4 regions of the Streptomyces afghaniensis genome follow, and region 4 is predicted to be linked to each of the others. Evidence: riboswitches for the same ligand, from Rfam matches in the RefSeq annotation. Region 4 holds a riboswitch; each other region holds the start of a gene.

Region 1 (4,191 bases), on a different contig from region 4:
AGAAGCGCTGCTTGGCCATGCGCTCGAAGTTCAGGTCGGCTCCGTCCGCGTCCCTCAGCCGGATGGGCACGGGGACGGCAGACTGCCGGGCCAGGAGTTCGGTGAGCCGCACCAGGACGGCGGTCTTCCCCGTGCCGACGCCGCCGACGAGCAGATAGGGCCTGCGGGTGTCGCGCTTGCGCAGGCGCTGGGCGATGACCTGGGCGACCTCCTCGCGGCCCACGATCTCAGCGATGTCCGGCCCGGCGGTGAGGACCAGTCTGTGGGGATGCTTACGTGCCTTGCGGAGGTAGCGCCGCTTGGTCCAGCTGTACCAGAAGAACAGGAAGAGCGCGGCGGCGATCGAGGCGGTGAGGATCGGACCGACGAAACGAACGACGGCTTCGAACCCTTCGTTGTTCTTCCGCCACTTCTCGAACGAGGTCGTCTTCTCCGTGGCCAGGATCCACAGGCCCTCCCCGCACCAGGCGAGGACCGCGAGCGCGGCGAGCAACCAGACGATCCTGGTCGCGTTGGTGTAGGAGAACCACCTGCGCCACTTCCTGGAACGCGTGGTGTCCCGACGGGCCTCCAGACGGATCGTCAGCGTGTGCCAATAGCCCAGGAAGACGCGGCGCACGTGGTTCCCCGCCCGTCTCACATTCAGGGTCGCCATCGGCGCGTTACGCGGCCGCTCCTTGCCTGGCGGGTGACGGACAACCCTCGTCATCGTGCGTTCTCCTTCCGAGAGCCATCTCGGGTCGGAGGCCTCGGACGCCGGCACCTACTTCCATGGAAACACTCGACGAACCTCCCGCAACCCGAAAACCCCGGCGCCCGGTACGGCTGCCCTCCGGCAGACTCGGCCCCATGGACATCCTCATCCGACAGGCGGAACCCGGCGAATACGAGACCCTCGGCGAGATCACCGCCCAGGCCTACGTCCAGGACGGCCTCCTCGCTTTCGGCGAGAGCGACTGGTACCTGGCCGAACTGAAGGACGTGGCCAAGCGCGCGGCAGCCGCCGAGGTCCTGGTGGCCACGGAGAACGACACCATCCTCGGCGGCGTCACCTTCGTCCCGGCCGGCGGTCCCATGGCCGACATCGCCCGCCCCTCGGAGGCCGAGATACGGATGCTCGCCGTCGCCCACGAGGCCCGCGGCCGCGGCGCCGGAGAGGCCCTCGTCCGCGCCTGCGTCGACCGCGCCCGTGCGACGGACGGCTGTGTCCGCGTCGTCCTGTCGACACAGCGCACCATGCACGCCGCCCACCGCATCTACGAACGTCTCGGCTTCGTCCGTGTCCCGGAGCGCGACTGGAACCCGATTCCGGAGCTCGACGACATCACTCTCCTCACCTACGAGTTGACGCTGTGAAACCGTCGCGACACTACATCTAGGGGTGCTTTCGCCACCCGGCACAAGATGTATGCTCATGCTCGCTGTCGCCGCAGGGGAATCCGGTGCGAATCCGGAACTGTCCCGCAACGGTGTACCCATGCCTTTTTCATGCCTGCATGGGAGTCAGTCCGAGGACCTGCCGACAGCGCGCCCGGCCGTCCGGCCGGTGCGCATTGACGTCCGGGCCTCGTGGAATGGGCCGGTGGACGCGACGCCGCGTGCGCTCGCGTGCTGCCCCCTGCCCTGTGCGAGGCCCCCGTGCCGAGCGAGGGAGAGCCCCACGTGACCATCGCGCCAGCCGATCCGGTCTCAGCCGCCGAAAAAGAGCACGACGGTCCCGGTGCCGCGCTGCTGCGGACCCTGACCGAGCTGACCGCCGACCTCCCCGACGCCGACCCCGGCCGGGTCGCCGCCGCCGCGCTGCGCGGCCGCTCCGCGCGAGCCGACGAGTCGGAGTTGCGCGACCTGGCGACCGAGGCGGCCGCCGGCCTCATCTCCGAGGATCCCGCCTACTCCCGGCTGGCCGCGCGCCTGCTGACGATCGGGATCCGCGCCGAGGCCGCCTCACAGGGCGTCACGTGCTTCACCGAGTCCGTGGCCGTCGGGCACCGGGAGGGTCTCATCGCCGACCGGACCGCCGAGTTCGTGCGCCTCCACGCCGCCCGTCTCGACGCCCTGATCGACACGGCCGCCGACGACCGCTTCGGCTACTTCGGCCTGCGCACGCTGCACAGCCGCTATCTGCTCCGGCACCCGATCAGCCGCAAGGTGATCGAGACGCCCCAGCACTTCATGCTGCGCGTGGCCGCCGGACTCGCCGAGGACGACACCCGCCGCTCCGTCGACGAAGTCGCCGCGCTCTACGGGCTCATGAGCCGGCTCGACTACCTCCCCTCCTCCCCCACCCTCTTCAACTCCGGCACGCGGCACCCCCAGATGTCGTCCTGCTACCTCCTCGACTCCCCCAAGGACGAGCTGGACTCGATCTACGACCGCTACCACCAGGTGGCGCGGCTGTCGAAGCACGCCGGCGGCATCGGCATCGCGTACTCCCGTATCCGTGCCCGCGGTTCGCTGATCCGCGGCACCAACGGCCACTCCAACGGCATCGTCCCGTTCCTGAAGACCCTCGACGCCTCGGTCGCCGCCGTGAACCAGGGAGGCCGCCGCAAGGGCGCCGCCGCGGTCTACCTGGAGACCTGGCACTCCGACATCGAGGAGTTCCTGGAGCTGCGCGACAACACCGGCGAGGACGCCCGCCGCACGCACAACCTGAACCTCGCCCACTGGGTGCCCGACGAGTTCATGCGGCGCGTGAACGCCGACGCGCAGTGGTCGCTGTTCTCCCCTTCGGACGTGCCCGACCTGGTCGACCTGTGGGGCGAGGAGTTCGACGCCGCGTACCGGGCGGCCGAGGCGAAGGGTCTCGCGAAGAAGACCCTGCCGGCCCGCGAGTTGTACGGCCGCATGATGCGCACCCTGGCGCAGACCGGCAACGGCTGGATGACCTTCAAGGACGCAGCCAACCGCACCGCCAACCAGACGGCCGAGCCGGGCCACGTCGTCCACTCCTCCAATCTCTGCACGGAGATCCTGGAGGTCACCAGCGACGGGGAGACGGCGGTCTGCAACCTGGGGTCGGTCAACCTCGGCGCGCTCGTCGACCAGGCCGGCGGGGACATCGACTGGGAGCGGCTGGACGAGACCGTCCGCACGGCCGTCACGTTCCTCGACCGGGTCGTGGACATCAACTTCTACCCGACCGAGCAGGCAGGCCGTTCCAACGCCCGGTGGCGTCCCGTCGGCCTCGGGGTCATGGGCCTGCAGGACGTCTTCTTCAAGCTGCGCCTGCCCTTCGACTCGCCGGAGGCCAAGCGGCTCTCCACCCGCATCGCCGAGCGCATGATGCTCGCCGCCTACGAGGCCTCGGCCGACCTCGCCGAGCGCAACGGCCCGTTGCCGGCCTGGGAGAAGACCCGTACGGCCAAGGGCGTGCTCCACCCCGACCACTACGACGTGGAGCTGACCTGGCCGGAGCGCTGGGCCGCCCTGCGCGAGCGCGTCGCCGTGACGGGCATGCGCAACTCCCTGCTCCTCGCCATCGCGCCGACGGCCACCATCGCCTCCATCGCGGGCGTGTACGAGTGCATCGAGCCGCAGGTGTCCAACCTGTTCAAGCGCGAGACGCTGTCGGGTGAGTTCCTCCAGGTCAACTCCTACCTGGTGCAGGAGCTGAAGCGGCTCGGCGTGTGGGACGCCCGCAGCCGGGAGGCCCTGCGCGAGGCGAACGGCTCGGTGCAGGGCTTCGCCTGGATCCCCGAGGACGTGCGCGCCCTCTACCGCACGGCGTGGGAGATCCCGCAGCGCGGCCTGATCGACATGGCGGCGGCCAGGACCCCGTTCCTGGACCAGTCCCAGTCCCTGAACCTCTTCCTGGAGACGCCGACCATCGGCAAGCTCTCCTCGATGTACGCCTACGCCTGGAAGTCCGGGCTGAAGACCACGTACTACCTGCGTTCGCGCCCGGCGACCCGCATCGCCCGCGCCGCCCAGGCCACCGTCCCCGCGCAGGCCACCCCGGATCCCGAAGCGGTCGCCTGCTCCCTGGAAAACCCCGAGTCCTGCGAGGCCTGCCAGTAATGAGCACCCAGAACCTTCTCGACCCCGGCTTCGAGCTCACCCTGCGTCCCATGCGCTACCCGGACTTCTACGAGCGCTACCGGGACGCCATCAAGAACACCTGGACCGTGGAGGAGGTCGACCTCCACTCGGACGTCGCCGACCTCGCCAAGCTCTCCCCCGCCGAGCAGC
Region 2 (4,191 bases), on a different contig from region 4:
CTCAGCACGCCGTGGGCGCCGAACGGGGCGAAGCCGTGCTCGGTGAAGTTGCCCGGGTGGAAGTTGCCGGCCGCGATGATGAAGATCGCGGCCAGCGGCACGGCCACCTTCCACCAGGTGGCGGTGCTGTTGGTGTGCGCCAGGAGCCGCACCCCGAGGAAGTTGATCACGACGAACACGGCCATGAGGACCACGGCGACGACGAACCCGCTGGTCGTCAGCGTCCCGTCCTTGGCGTGCTGGAAACCCTGCGCCCAGTGCCAGTGACCGGCGTAGCCGATCATGGCCTCGACCTCGATCGGCGCCACGGTCGCCGCCTGGAGCCAGGAGAACCAGCCGAAGGACATGCCGGCCAGTCCGCCGAACGCGTAGTGCGGATAACGTGCCGTGCCGCCCGCGACCGGGAACATGCCGCCGAGTTCCGCGTGCACCAGGGCCAGCAGCACGATCCCGACCGCGCCGATCAGCCACGACAGAATCGCCGCGGGGCCGGCCGCCACGACCGCCTTCTCGGCTCCGTACAGCCACCCCGAGCCGATGATGGAACCGACCGACGCCCACATGAGCCCGATCAGTCCGACGTCCCGGCGCAATCCGCCCGGACCCCCCTTTACCCCCGCTGCTGCCTGGTCGACGCTCACCATGAATCAAGGGGCCTCTCATAAAAGAACTCGGTGAGTTCTGCGAGCAAGAGGCCTCAGATTAGGAATCGATTATCCAGCGGTAGAAGACGAGTTGCGCACCCTTGACCCGGCACGGGTATTTCCTGGAAAGCGCTTCAGGAATTCTGTACGCGGTGATGAGGAAGTCGTGGGATCTCGATCGCCGGGCAGCGGTCCATCACCATCTCCAGGCCCGCGGCGCGGGTCCGGTCGTACGCCGCTTCGTCGATGACGCCGAGCTGGAACCACACGGCCTGCGCGCCCTTCGCGACCGCCTCGTCCGCGACCGCGCCGGCGAGATCGCTGTTCACGAACACGTCCACGACGTCCACGTCGAAGGGGACGTCCGCCAGACTGGCGTACCCCTGCTCGCCGTGCACCGTCTCCGCCTTCGGATGCACGGGCACGACACGCTTGCCGAAGCGCTGGAGCACGGCGGCGACGCCGTACGCCGCGCGCTGCCGGTTCGACGACAGGCCCACCACGGCCCAGGTGTCGCCGAGCTCGGTGAGGATCCTGCGGACCGTTGCCTCGTCGCCGTACACCGGCGGCCTCCTCGTACGTCGCGGAAGAACTGCTGGGGACTTCCCCTGGTCCAACGGCGCAAGGCGGGCGGTGATTCCCCCGCGCCCGGCGTGATAGCTTGCCGAGGCCAGTCGAACCCATGTACGTGGGTCAGGGAATCCGGTGCGAATCCGGAACTGACGCGCAGCGGTGAGGGGGACGGGCGGGGCCTCGGCCACTGGACGGCACGTATGACGTCCGGGAAGGCGCTCCGCACCGGACGAACCCGAGTCCGAAGACCTGCTGGCGGCCCCCGCGGCCGTTCGCGGCGGGGGAGCACCGTACGACCGGGCTCCGCGATCGAGCCCTCGACGACTGAGGACTGTTTCCGTGCCCCTCGCTCGACCCGCCCGTGCCGCCGCCCTGCTCGCGGCCGGCTCCCTGCTCCTGACCGGCTGCGGCGACTCCAAGGCCACCACCGCCAAGGCCGCCGTCACCCTCGACAACTGTGGCCGCCAGGTAAGCGTCGAGGCCCCGCCGAAGCACGCCGTCTCCCTCAACCAGGGCACCACCGAGATCCTGCTCTCCCTCGGCCTCGCCGACCGTCTCGCGGGCACCGCCACCTGGACCGACCCCGTGATGAAGGGGCTGGCGAAGGCCAACGCCAACGTGCCGCGCATCGCCGACAACAACCCGTCCTTCGAACGGGTCCTGGACGCCGGCCCCGACTTCGTCGCGGCGTCCTTCGTCTCCACCCTCGGCAAGGGCGGCGTCGCCACCCGGGAGCAGTTCGAGAAGCTCGGCGTCCCCACATACGTCTCCCCGTCCGACTGCTCCGGCAAGGACAACTCCGGCGACGGCGACGGCGCGCGCGACAAGGCGCTCGGCATCGACACCATCTACGGCGAAGTACGCGACCTGTCCACCGTGTTCGGGGTGCAGGAACGGGGAGACAGGCTCGTGGCCTCCCTCCAGCGGCGCATGGCGAAGGCCACGCGGGGCATCCACGCCTCCGACGTCACTCTCCTGTACTGGTTCGCCAACTCCGAGTCGCCCTACATGGCGGGATGCTGCGGGGCGCCCGGCATCATCACCCGGGCCCTCGGCGCGAAGAACGTCTTCGACGACACGCACGAGGAGTGGCCGCAGATCAACTGGGAGACGGTCGCCGAACGCGACCCCGACGTCCTCGTCATAGGCGACCTCACCCGCAAGTCGCAGACCGCCGAGTCGGCCGCGAAGAAGATCGCCTTCCTGGAGTCCGACCCGGTCACCAGGAATATGGACGCGGTCCGGCACAAGCGGTACGTGCTGCTCAGCGGGCAGGCCATGAACCCGACCATCCGCACGGTCGAGGGCGTGGAACAGGTCGCCGCCAAGCTGCGCGAGTTCGGGCTCGTGAAGAAGTGACCGTCCGCGGGCTCGCGCTCGGTGCCGGAGGGGCCCTCCTGCTGGCCGTCTCCCTGGCCCTGGCGATCACCGTCGGCCCGGCCGACATCCGGGTCGCGGACGTCTGGTCGGTCGTCGCGGCCCACCTCGGGCTCGGCAGCTCGGACCTGACGCCGATCCGCGACGGGATCGTCTGGCAGCTGCGGCTGCCGCGCACCCTGCTCGCGGCCGTGTGCGGGGCCGGACTCGCCGTGTGCGGGGCGGTTATGCAGTCGTTGCTGCGCAACCCGCTCGCCGACCCGTTCGTACTCGGGGTGTCCTCCGGCGCCTCCACCGGCGCGGTCGTGGTCGTCGTCCTGGGCGTGGGCGGCGGTGCCGTCTCGGTGTCCGCGGGCGCGTTCCTCGGCGCCCTGGTGTCCTTCGCGCTGGTGCTGCTGCTCAGCCACACCCTCGGCGGCACCACCGACCGGGTCGTCCTCGCGGGCGTCGCCGCCATGCAGCTCTTCTCCGCGCTCACCTCCTTCGTCGTGATGACCGCCGCCGACGCCGAGACGACCCGGGGCGTGCTGTTCTGGCTCCTCGGCTCGCTCGGCGGCGCGGGCTGGACCGACGTGTGGCTGTGCCTGGCCGTCCTGGCCGTGACGCTGGTGGTGTGCCTGTCGTACGCCCGCACCCTCGACGCCTTCGCCTTCGGGCAGGACGCGGCGGCCGCGCTCGGGGTGTCCGTGGCCCGCACCCGTCTGGTGCTGCTGTGTGTCACGGCCCTGCTCACGGCCGCGCTGGTCAGCTCGGCGGGGGCGATCGGCTTCGTCGGGCTGGTCCTGCCGCACGCCGCGCGGGCACTGACCGGTCCCGGGCACGCCCGGCTGCTGCCGGTCACCGCCCTCGCCGGAGCGGTGTTCCTGGTGTGGGTGGACACCCTCGCCCGTACGGTGCTGGATCCCCAGGAGGTGCCGGTGGGAGTCGTGACGTCGCTGATCGGGGTGCCGGCGTTCGTGGTGGTGCTGTACCGGACACGGAGGGTGCGGTGAGCGGGGCAGCGGAAGCAGCGGTGTCCGGCGCCGGGCTGCGGGCCGACCGGGTCGCTCGCCGTGCCGACGGGCGCCTCATCCTCGACGGTGTCGTCCTCGCGCCGGAGACCGGCTCCACGGTCGGCCTCCTCGGTCCCAACGGCTCCGGCAAGTCCACGCTGCTGCGGCTGCTGGCCGGGCTGCTCACGCCGACCGCCGGAGTCGTCACCCTCGACGGCACGCCGCTGGGCGACCTGCCCCGCCGTACCGTCGCCCGCCGGCTCGCCGTGGTCGAGCAGCAGGCCGACACGCAGGTCGAGTTGACGGTCGGGGACGTCGTTCGGCTGGGCCGGGTGCCGCACCGCCGGGCCTGGACGCCCGGCTCGGCGGACGACGAACGGGCCGTGCGCGAGGCTCTGGAGCGCACCGGCCTCGCCGACCGGGCCGACCAGCCCTGGCACACTCTCTCGGGCGGCGAACGCCAGCGGGTGCAGATCGCCCGCGCGCTCGCCCAGGAGCCCCGGGAACTCCTCCTGGACGAGCCCACCAACCATCTCGACATCCACCACCAGCTCGACCTGCTCGCCCTGGTCACCGGCCTGCCGGTCACCACCGTCGTCGCCCTG
Region 3 (4,191 bases), on a different contig from region 4:
GGACCGCCCGGTCGAAGGCCCGGACGAAGGCGGTGGCCCCGAGACCGCCCAGGGAACGCCAGGCGGCGGCCCGCGTGGTGTGCCCGAGCCGGGCCGCCTGCGCGTCACGGACCCGGCGCACGGAGTCCAGCAGCAGGAAACTCATCCGGTACGTCACGAGCGCCACGTCGACGACCGGCGCCGGCACCCCGGCCCGGACCAGCCGCGGCAACAGGTCGGACATGGGCGTGGTGAACGCGAACAGCAGCACCCCCAGGGATGCCGCCGAGGTGCGCAGCAGCAACTCCCCGGCCCGGACCGGCCCGTCACCGGCGAGCGAGACGAAGCCGCCCGGCCCGCCGACCTGCACGAGCAGGGTCAGCGCGCCGGTCACGCAGAAACCCAGCGGCACCCGGTAGGCCCGCCACAGCCGGCGCCAGGGCACGCCCGCCGGACCCAGCAGCACCACCAGGGCGGTCAGCAGCACCAGAGCCGCGCCCGGCCAGGGCGGCAGCGAGATCGCCAGCAGGGTCAGACCCAGCCCGAGCACGGCCTTGTCCACGGGATGGCGGCGGCGCCAGCGACTGCTGTGCGCCGCCGCGTCGATCGGCAGCACGCGGCTCAGGCCCCTTCGGCCGTGGACTCCTCGGCCGTGCCCCCGGCCGCCCGGCTCCCGGAGTCCCGCTCCCGCTCCAGCGCCCGCTGCTCACCCTGCCGCCTGCCCCGGCGCAGGCCGAAGTAGTAGGCGAGGACACCGGCGCCGAGGGCCGCCTGGAGGGAGAACAGCGCCGACTCGATCTCACCGGACGGCGGCTCGTACAGGGGCGAGAACCAGGGCTTGTAGTCCGGCTCGATCTCGGTGATCGCCGTCTCGGCCTCGCCGTCGGAGCCCGCGAACGGCTCCTTCTTGTGGTCGCCGAGGCCGAGCGCGAGCGGCAGCACGGCGAGCGCGGCCACGGCGAGCAGCAGCAGGAGGTTGATCTTCGTGTTCCTGCTCATCGGGCCACCGCCTCGGTCTCGCTCCGGGACTCCTTCGCGGCCAGGAGCACACCCAGCCGGGTCAGTTCGCCCTTGCTGGACTGCACCAGCAGCCGCATCACGAGCACCGTCAGCAGTCCCTCGCTCACCGCGAGCGGGATCTGGGTGACGGCGAAGATGGAGCCGAACTTGCCGAGCGCGCCCAGGAACCCGCTGCCCGGGTCGGGGAACGCGAGCGCGAGCTGCACGCTGGTGACGCAGTAGGTGGACAGGTCGGCGACGAACGCGGCGAAGAACACGGCGACCATCAGCGGCACGCCGTAGCGGCGCAGCAGGCGGTACACCGCGTAGCCGGCCCAGGGCCCGACGATCGCCATGGAGAAGACGTTGGCGCCGAGCGTCGTCAGACCGCCGTGCGCGAGCAGCAGCGCCTGGAAGAGCAGGGTGATGGTGCCCAGCACCGCCATGACGGGGGGCCGGAACAGGATGGCTCCCAGGCCCGTGCCGGTGGGGTGGGAGCAGCTGCCGGTGACGGACGGCAGTTTCAGCGCGGACAGGACGAACGTGAAGGCGCCCGAGGCGCCGAGGAGCAGGGTGCTCTCGGGGTGCTCGCGCACCTCACGGGTGAGCGACCGGACTCCGTGGAGGACGAACGGCGCAGACGCGGCGCCCCAGGCGACCGCGTGCGCCGGCGGCAGGAAACCCTCGGCAATGTGCATGGCTCAGCAGACCCTCTCCAGCACCTCGTGGATGGTTGACGCGCCTTGGCCGGTCTCCTGGCTCACGGGTCCCACCGCCCGTACTCCGCCTTCCCGGGTCCGTGAGAACCCAGTGGCTGCCCGCTAGGGCTGGAGCCGGACTTCCCGATCACAGTGGCGAGGGCCGCACCGGCATCACACCGGATTTCCCGTTCACCAAGGCGTGGTGACAGTAATGCCGAGATAAGGGCCATGACAAGCCAGCCGAGGGGGCGCGCGGAAGGGCGCGTGAGGGGGCCACCGCTCACACACCGGCGCAGGACGGCTCAGTCGTCACCCTCGTCGTCCTCGTCCTCCCCGTTCCCCCACGAGCGCGGAGCCTGTTCCTGCTTGGGCTTGTCCGTCTCCTCCGGCGGGCTGCTGTTGGTCTCCTGCGCCGGGCTCTCGGGGGCGCTCGTCGCTTCGGCGGGGGCCGGGGAATCGGGTGCCGTGGTGGAGGGGGTGACATCGGCCACTGCGCCGGCGGTCGGAGTCGTGGCGGCCGCCGGGGCGGAGGCCAGAGGATCGGCGGAGTCGGCGGAGTCGCCGGGCGAGGGGGCGGCCGGGCTGCTCGCGGACGGGGACGCGTCGGGTTCCGTGCCCTCCGTCGCGGTGTTGTCGGGCGAGAACCACAGCATGCCGGCGAGCATCGCGGCGAGGAAGACGGCCGCCGCGGCCACCACCGCTGCCGTTCTCCGGTGGTCGCCGAGACCGCTGCGGGGCGCGGCGCGACGGGAACGCCCGCCCCGGGCGGTGCGAGACCCCGTGGGCAGCGCGTACGTGGCCGGGGCGCCGCTGTCGGCTGCCGCGTACGGTCTCGGCCCGGCGGACGGCACCGGGGACGCCGCCTCCGGCAGCGGCTCGGGCAGCCCCCGCCAGGCGCCGCCGGCGAACCACTCGGCGGCCTGCTGCGCCGTGGGCCGGTCCTCGGGCTGCTTGGCGAGCAGGGCGAGGAGGTAGCTCTCAAAGGCGGGCGGCAGACCGGCGACACCGAGTTCGCGGGGCGGTACGGGGGCGTTGTCGAGATGCTGGTGGAGGAGTGCGACGGCGGTGTCGGCCTGGAACGGCGGGCGGCCGCTGAGGAGCTGGTAGAGCACGCACCCCAGGGAGTACATGTCGGAAGCGGGACCCGCGGGCCGGCCCAGGGCCCGTTCGGGCGCGAGGTAGAGGCCCGTGCCGACGATCTGACCGGTGGCGGTGAGCGCGGCGCCCGGGTCGTCGAGGAAGCGCGCGATGCCGAAGTCGCCGATCTTCAGCGTGCCGCCCGCGTCCAGCAGGAGGTTGGCGGGTTTGACGTCCCGGTGCACGATGCCCTGCTGGTGCGCGGCGGCGAGCCCGGCGGCGGCCTGCGCGGCGAGTCGGGCCACGCGCTCGGCGGGAAGCGCGCCCGAGACGGACAGCACCCGGGCGAGGCTGTCGCCCTCGACCAGCTCCATCACCAGGTACAGCCGGTTGTCGTACTCGCCGAAGTCCAGGACCCCTACCAGGTTGGGGTGGTTGAGACGCCCGGCCGTCTGGGCCTCCAGGCGGAACCGGGAGGCCGCCGTGGCGTCGGTGTCCTGGGGCAGCAGCAGCTTGACGGCCACCGCTCTGGCGAGTGTCTCGTCGTACGCACGCCAGACCTCGCCCATTCCGCCGCGCCCGATCTCAACGTCCAGCCGGTAGCGGCCCGCTAGCAGCACTCGTCCTCGTCCTATGCTCGTGGGAAGGTCCTCGCCGCAGGCCGCAACTCCCCGCGTCGGAGCGGGGGTTGGTGGGGGGTGCCGCAGCCGACCCAGGATACTGGCGTCGCGTGACCACAGTTCCCCGGTGCGGTGTCGTGGGACGGTACGGTCCCGGAAAACGGGGAGCGGAGTCCCGTCCCACCGGGGTGACGCTGCGGCGCGCGTGGTTGCCGCGACTTTCCTCAGTGCCGCCGGGCGCCGGATCGGACCGCCGCTGCCTCCTCCCTCGCCTCCCTGCGTTCTGCGCGTGCGGCCGGGTTTCCGCGTGCCCGGCTTCCGCGTCTGCGGGTGTTGTGGTCGGGCCGCCGCGCGCCCGGCTTCCGGGCCTGCGTGTGCGGTCGGGCCGCCGCGCGCCGCCCCTGCGGTGGGCCTGTGGTCAGGTCGCCGCGCGCCCGCGGCTGCGCCCGGCCTGTGGCCGGGCCGCCGCGCGCCCGCCCCCCCCGCCTCCCCCGTGCCGTCAGGCCGCCGTGCCCGCCGCCTGCGCCCGTTCCTCCCGGCGCGGCAGCAGTGCCACCGCCAGGGCCGGTACCGCCGCCAGGACCAGCCAGGGCACGGCGGCCGGGAGGCCCGTGTCGAGCAGGGAGCCGGTGGCCGCGCTGCCGGCGAGGACGATCAGGCCCGAGACCGACGACAGCGCACCCATGTAGAGGCCGATCCGGCCCTCCTCGGCGAGGTCGGGCACCCAGGCGCGGGCCGCGGGCACGACCAGCATCTGCCCCACGGTGAGCAGTACGACGAAGCCCGCGGCCGGCAGCAGCCCGGCGGTACCGGTC
Region 4 (4,191 bases):
AGGGGGGACCCCCATCCCGTCCTCCTCGTCGATCCCCAGCCCGTGCCGGAAGGGCAGGACGCCGTACGTACGCCGCCCGGTGAGGCCGAGCAACATGTCGAGCCCCGGCTCCAGCAGGGAGACGTCCCCCCGGAACTTGTTGACGAGGAACCCGGCGACGCAACTCTGGTCCTCGCGCGACAGCAGCGCCACGGTCCCGAAGAACGAGGCGAAGACACCGCCCCGGTCGATGTCGCCGACGACGAGCACGGGGAGCCCGGCGCCCCGGGCGATCCCCATGTTGACGATGTCGGTCCGCCGCAGATTGATCTCGGCGGGACTGCCCGCCCCCTCACAGATCACCGCGTCATACGTGCCCCGCAACTGCTCCAGGCAGTCCAGCACGGTCCCGAGCAGCTGCTGCTGCCGTCCGCCGTGGTACCCGCGTGCGCTCAGCTCCCCGACCGGCTTGCCCAGCAGCACGACCTGACTGCTGCGCTCGCCACCGGGCTTGAGCAGCACCGGGTTCATCAGCGCGGTCGGCTCGACGCGGCAGGCCTGCGCCTGCATGGCCTGCGCGCGCCCGATCTCGGCGCCTTCCTTCGTCACGAAGGAGTTGAGGGACATGTTCTGCGCCTTGAAGGGCGCCACCTTGACGCCCTGTCGCACCAGCCACCGGCAGATCCCGGCGGTCACGACGCTCTTGCCGGCGTCGGAGGTGGTACCGGCGACGAGAAGTCCACCGCCCGTCATGACGTACGCCCTTTCGCGATGCGGCGCGCGGCGACACAGACGCCGAGCGCGAGCCAGCCGACACGCCTGGACAGCCGTACGGCCCGTTCGATGTCCCGGGTGCGGACGGCGCGACCGGCCGCCCCGTTGAGCACGGGCCGGTGCTCGACGCGCCCGCCGTACGACAGCGTCCCGCCCAGCCGCACCCCGAGCGCCCCCGCGAACGAGGCCTCCACAGGCCCGGCGTTGGGGCTCGGATGCCGGTCGGCGTCGGCACGCCAGGCCCGCGCCGCTCCCCGTGGATCGTCTCCTGCCAGGACCGCGAGCACGGCGGTCAGCCGGGCCCCGGGCCAGCCCGCGAGATCGTCCAGCCGCGCGGAGGCCCACCCGTAGCGCCGGTACCGCGCCGACTTGTGCCCGACCATGGCGTCGAGGGTGTTGACGGCCCGGAACCCGACGAGCCCCGGCACACCACCGACGGCCCCCCACACGAGCGCCCCCACGACCGCATCGGAGGTGTTCTCCGCGACGGACTCGACCACGGCCCGGGCGATCCCGTCGGCGTCGAGCGCCTGTGGATCCCGCCCGCACAGATGCGGCAGCCGCGCCCGGGCCCCCTCGACGTCCCCCGCCTCCAGGGCACGCCCGATGGCCCGGGCCTCCCGCGCGAGCGAAGTCCCCCCGAGCACGGCCCAGGTGGCGGCAGCCGTCAGCGCGACGGACGCGGCGGCGGAGTCCCGCACGGCACGCGCGGCGGCGCCCCCGAGCGCGACGGCACCTCCGGCGCACACCACGGTGTGCAGCGCGCCCCACCCCCGGTGGTCCCGCCACAACACCCGTTCCACGGCGCCCGCGGTCCGTCCGAACACGGCGACCGGATGCCCCCGGCGGGGATCGCCGAGCAGCAGGTCACCGATCAGACCGGCGGCGGCGCCGTACGCGAAGACGCGACCGGCACCCATGGGCTCAGCCGGCCGCAGGGGCGGGCAGGGGTGGGGTACTGAACCTCGATCGGCAGCCGCGCATGGCGATATGTCCTCACTCAGGGTGTCCACGCCCTGGTTCGACTAGACCGGCGGTGAGAGTTCCTGGCTCCCGGGGATTGCTACCCCGGTGACAGTGGCGGGACCGCGCCGGACTCGCACCGGCTTCCTCTCCTGCCGCCGTACTGGCCCCGGCAGTCCACCACGGCCGGGAACGGCCGTCAACTTGCCGTTGACCTGCGAGGGGAGAGTGTGGAGAAGCCCACACCGCCGCTCTGACACCGAGTTGGTGTCCCCCCGCCACACGACGACCGGGCGGTACGGGACCCAAGTCCCGTACCGCCCGGCGGAGTCGATCGTGATCAGGCCACGATCAGATAGATCCCGTATCCCACGGCAGCCGCACACGCCGCGAAGCACGCGTACGCGCCCGTCACCGCGAGCCCCGCGGACCCGCCCTCCGCGGCCGCCCGCTCGTGGCGGGACAGGCCGGTGATGCCGAGGGTGAACAGGGCCACCAGGGCCACGGTGACCACGAGGCTGACACCGAAGACGGCGCCGAGGGCCGCCCAGTCGATCTTCATGGCAGAGGTTCTCCTTGTAACCGAGTGGGCGGGGTCAGACCGGGGTGGTCGTGGTGGAGGGCTCGCGTTCGGCCGAGGCCTGCGCCGGGATCGTGACGCTCGGCCCGTCCGTGGCCGTGCCGCCCGCCGGAGGCGGGGTCACCGCGGCCATCGCCGTGGTGACCACACCGGCCGGCTCCGCCACGTCGGCGTCGTTGACGTTGGTGTGGTCGACGACCTCACGCCGCGAGATCTTCCAGATCGCCGCGCTGGAGGCGACGAGGAAGACGGCGACCACCGCGGTGCCCCAGCTGCCGAAGCCGGTGACGTACTCGGCGAGCGCGCCCACCAGGGCCGCCGCCGGCAGCGTCAGACCCCACGCGACGAACATCCGCGTCGCCGTCGACCAGCGGACGACGCCGCCCTTGCGGCCGAGCCCCGCGCCCATCACCGAGCCGGACACGGAGTGGGTGGTGGACAGGGAGAAGCCGATGTGCGAGGAGGCCAGGATGACCGTGGCCGCGCTGGTCTGGGCGGCGAAGCCCTGCTGCGGCTGGAGGTCGGTCAGGCCCTTGCCCATGGTGCGAATGATGCGCCAGCCGCCGAGGTACGTGCCGAGCGCGATCGCGAGACCCGCCGAGAGGATGACCCACATGGGCGGGTCGGAGTCGGGGGCGACGGCGCCGCCGGCGACCAGGGCGAGGGTGATGACACCCATCGTCTTCTGGGCGTCGTTGGTGCCGTGGGCCAGCGAGACCAGACCCGCCGAGGCGATCTGGCCCGCCCGGTAGCCCTTCTCGGAGGCCTTGCCGTCGGCCTTCTTGCCGAGGGAGTACGTCAGCCGGGTGGCGAGCAGTGCCGCGATGCCCGCGACCACCGGGGCGGCGATCGCCGGGATCAGCACCTTGGTGACCAGGACGTCACCGTGCACCGCGCCGACGCCCGCCGAGGCGATCGTGGCGCCGATCAGGCCGCCCATAAGGGCGTGCGAGGAACTGGACGGCAGGCCCACCAGCCAGGTCAGCAGGTTCCAGAGGATCGCGCCGACCAAGGCCGCGAAGATGACCTCGGGACGGATGCCGGCCTCGTCGACGAGGCCTTTGGAGATCGTGTTGGCGACTTCCACGGACAGGAAGGCGCCGACCAGGTTCAGGACCGCGGACATGGCCACTGCGACCTTGGGTCTCATGGCGCCCGTGGAAATGGTCGTGGCCATCGCGTTCGCGGTGTCGTGGAAACCGTTCGTGAAATCGAACGCGAGTGCGGTTACCACCACAATCGCGAGGATCAGCGAGAAGCTTTCCATTTACCCAGGCAATCGTTCGAGGTCGTTGGCCGGACGAACGTAGGTAACCTGAGTGAACGGAAGATGAACTGGGAGGGGCGCTGGGATGTCCACGACCGAGGGTTACCGTTCCGCCCTGCTGTGAGGCTCCCCACGCCCCCGAAGGCTAGGCGCCGCGCGCGAACTGTTTCAGCCGATCGAGTGACCCGTCGAACAGGTTCTGATCACCCGGCAGGGTCCCCGATCCGTTGTCGTACTGCCAGAAGGTCCACGAGGACCAGCCGGCCGGCAGGGTGCCCGCGCTCGCGGCGTCGTAACGGGCTATCCACAGGGGGTGGTCGGCGGCGAAGGCGCGGCTGCCGCCCGTGCAGGTGTTCCACCAGTGGGTGGTCGTGTAGATCACCGGGCGGCGTCCGGTGAGCCGCTCGACCTCGTCGCTGAACGACCTGATCCAGCCGACCATCCTCGCCCTGCTCAGGCCGTAGCACTTGTGCTTCTTGTCGTACGGGTTGTACTCGATGTCGAGCGCGGGCGGCAGCGTCCAGCCGTCCGCGGTCCAGCCGCCGCCATTGCGTACGAAATGCGCCGCCTGCGCCTGGCCCGACGACCTGTCGGGCACCGCGAAGTGGTAGGCGCCGCGGACGAGACC

The links. A riboswitch is a leader RNA that binds a small molecule or an ion and turns the genes downstream of it on or off. The one in region 4 is predicted to bind cobalamin.
Region 1: linked by a shared signal. The riboswitch ahead of ACH4G3_RS35395 (ribonucleoside-diphosphate reductase subunit alpha) and the one ahead of ACH4G3_RS26100 (cobalamin biosynthesis protein) in region 4 are both predicted to bind cobalamin.
Region 2: linked by a shared signal. The riboswitch ahead of ACH4G3_RS19100 (ABC transporter substrate-binding protein) and the one ahead of ACH4G3_RS26100 (cobalamin biosynthesis protein) in region 4 are both predicted to bind cobalamin.
Region 3: linked by a shared signal. The riboswitch ahead of ACH4G3_RS21625 (energy-coupling factor ABC transporter permease) and the one ahead of ACH4G3_RS26100 (cobalamin biosynthesis protein) in region 4 are both predicted to bind cobalamin.

The regions. Positions count from the first base shown of each region.
Region 1 is NZ_JBIRGJ010000010.1:234,237-238,427, reverse strand. It holds gene ACH4G3_RS35405 (NACHT domain-containing protein) at 1-619, opposite strand, end outside; gene ACH4G3_RS35400 (GNAT family N-acetyltransferase) at 850-1,356, shown strand; cobalamin riboswitch at 1,409-1,538, shown strand; gene ACH4G3_RS35395 (ribonucleoside-diphosphate reductase subunit alpha) at 1,663-4,020, shown strand; gene ACH4G3_RS35390 (ribonucleotide-diphosphate reductase subunit beta) at 4,020-4,191, shown strand, end outside.
Region 2 is NZ_JBIRGJ010000005.1:79,502-83,692, forward strand. It holds gene ACH4G3_RS19090 (APC family permease) at 1-644, opposite strand, end outside; gene ACH4G3_RS19095 (CoA-binding protein) at 779-1,207, opposite strand; cobalamin riboswitch at 1,299-1,488, shown strand; gene ACH4G3_RS19100 (ABC transporter substrate-binding protein) at 1,557-2,576, shown strand; gene ACH4G3_RS19105 (FecCD family ABC transporter permease) at 2,573-3,586, shown strand; gene ACH4G3_RS19110 (ABC transporter ATP-binding protein) at 3,607-4,191, shown strand, end outside.
Region 3 is NZ_JBIRGJ010000005.1:676,065-680,255, forward strand. It holds gene cbiQ (cobalt ECF transporter T component CbiQ) at 1-595, opposite strand, end outside; gene ACH4G3_RS21620 (energy-coupling factor ABC transporter substrate-binding protein) at 601-978, opposite strand; gene ACH4G3_RS21625 (energy-coupling factor ABC transporter permease) at 975-1,676, opposite strand; cobalamin riboswitch at 1,707-1,891, opposite strand; gene ACH4G3_RS21630 (serine/threonine-protein kinase) at 1,982-3,376, opposite strand; gene ACH4G3_RS21635 (MDR family MFS transporter) at 3,876-4,191, opposite strand, start outside.
Region 4 is NZ_JBIRGJ010000007.1:60,933-65,123, reverse strand. It holds gene ACH4G3_RS26105 (cobyric acid synthase) at 1-732, opposite strand, end outside; gene ACH4G3_RS26100 (cobalamin biosynthesis protein) at 729-1,673, opposite strand; cobalamin riboswitch at 1,775-1,913, opposite strand; gene ACH4G3_RS26095 (hypothetical protein) at 2,057-2,278, opposite strand; gene ACH4G3_RS26090 (inorganic phosphate transporter) at 2,313-3,563, opposite strand; gene ACH4G3_RS26085 (lysozyme) at 3,709-4,191, opposite strand, start outside.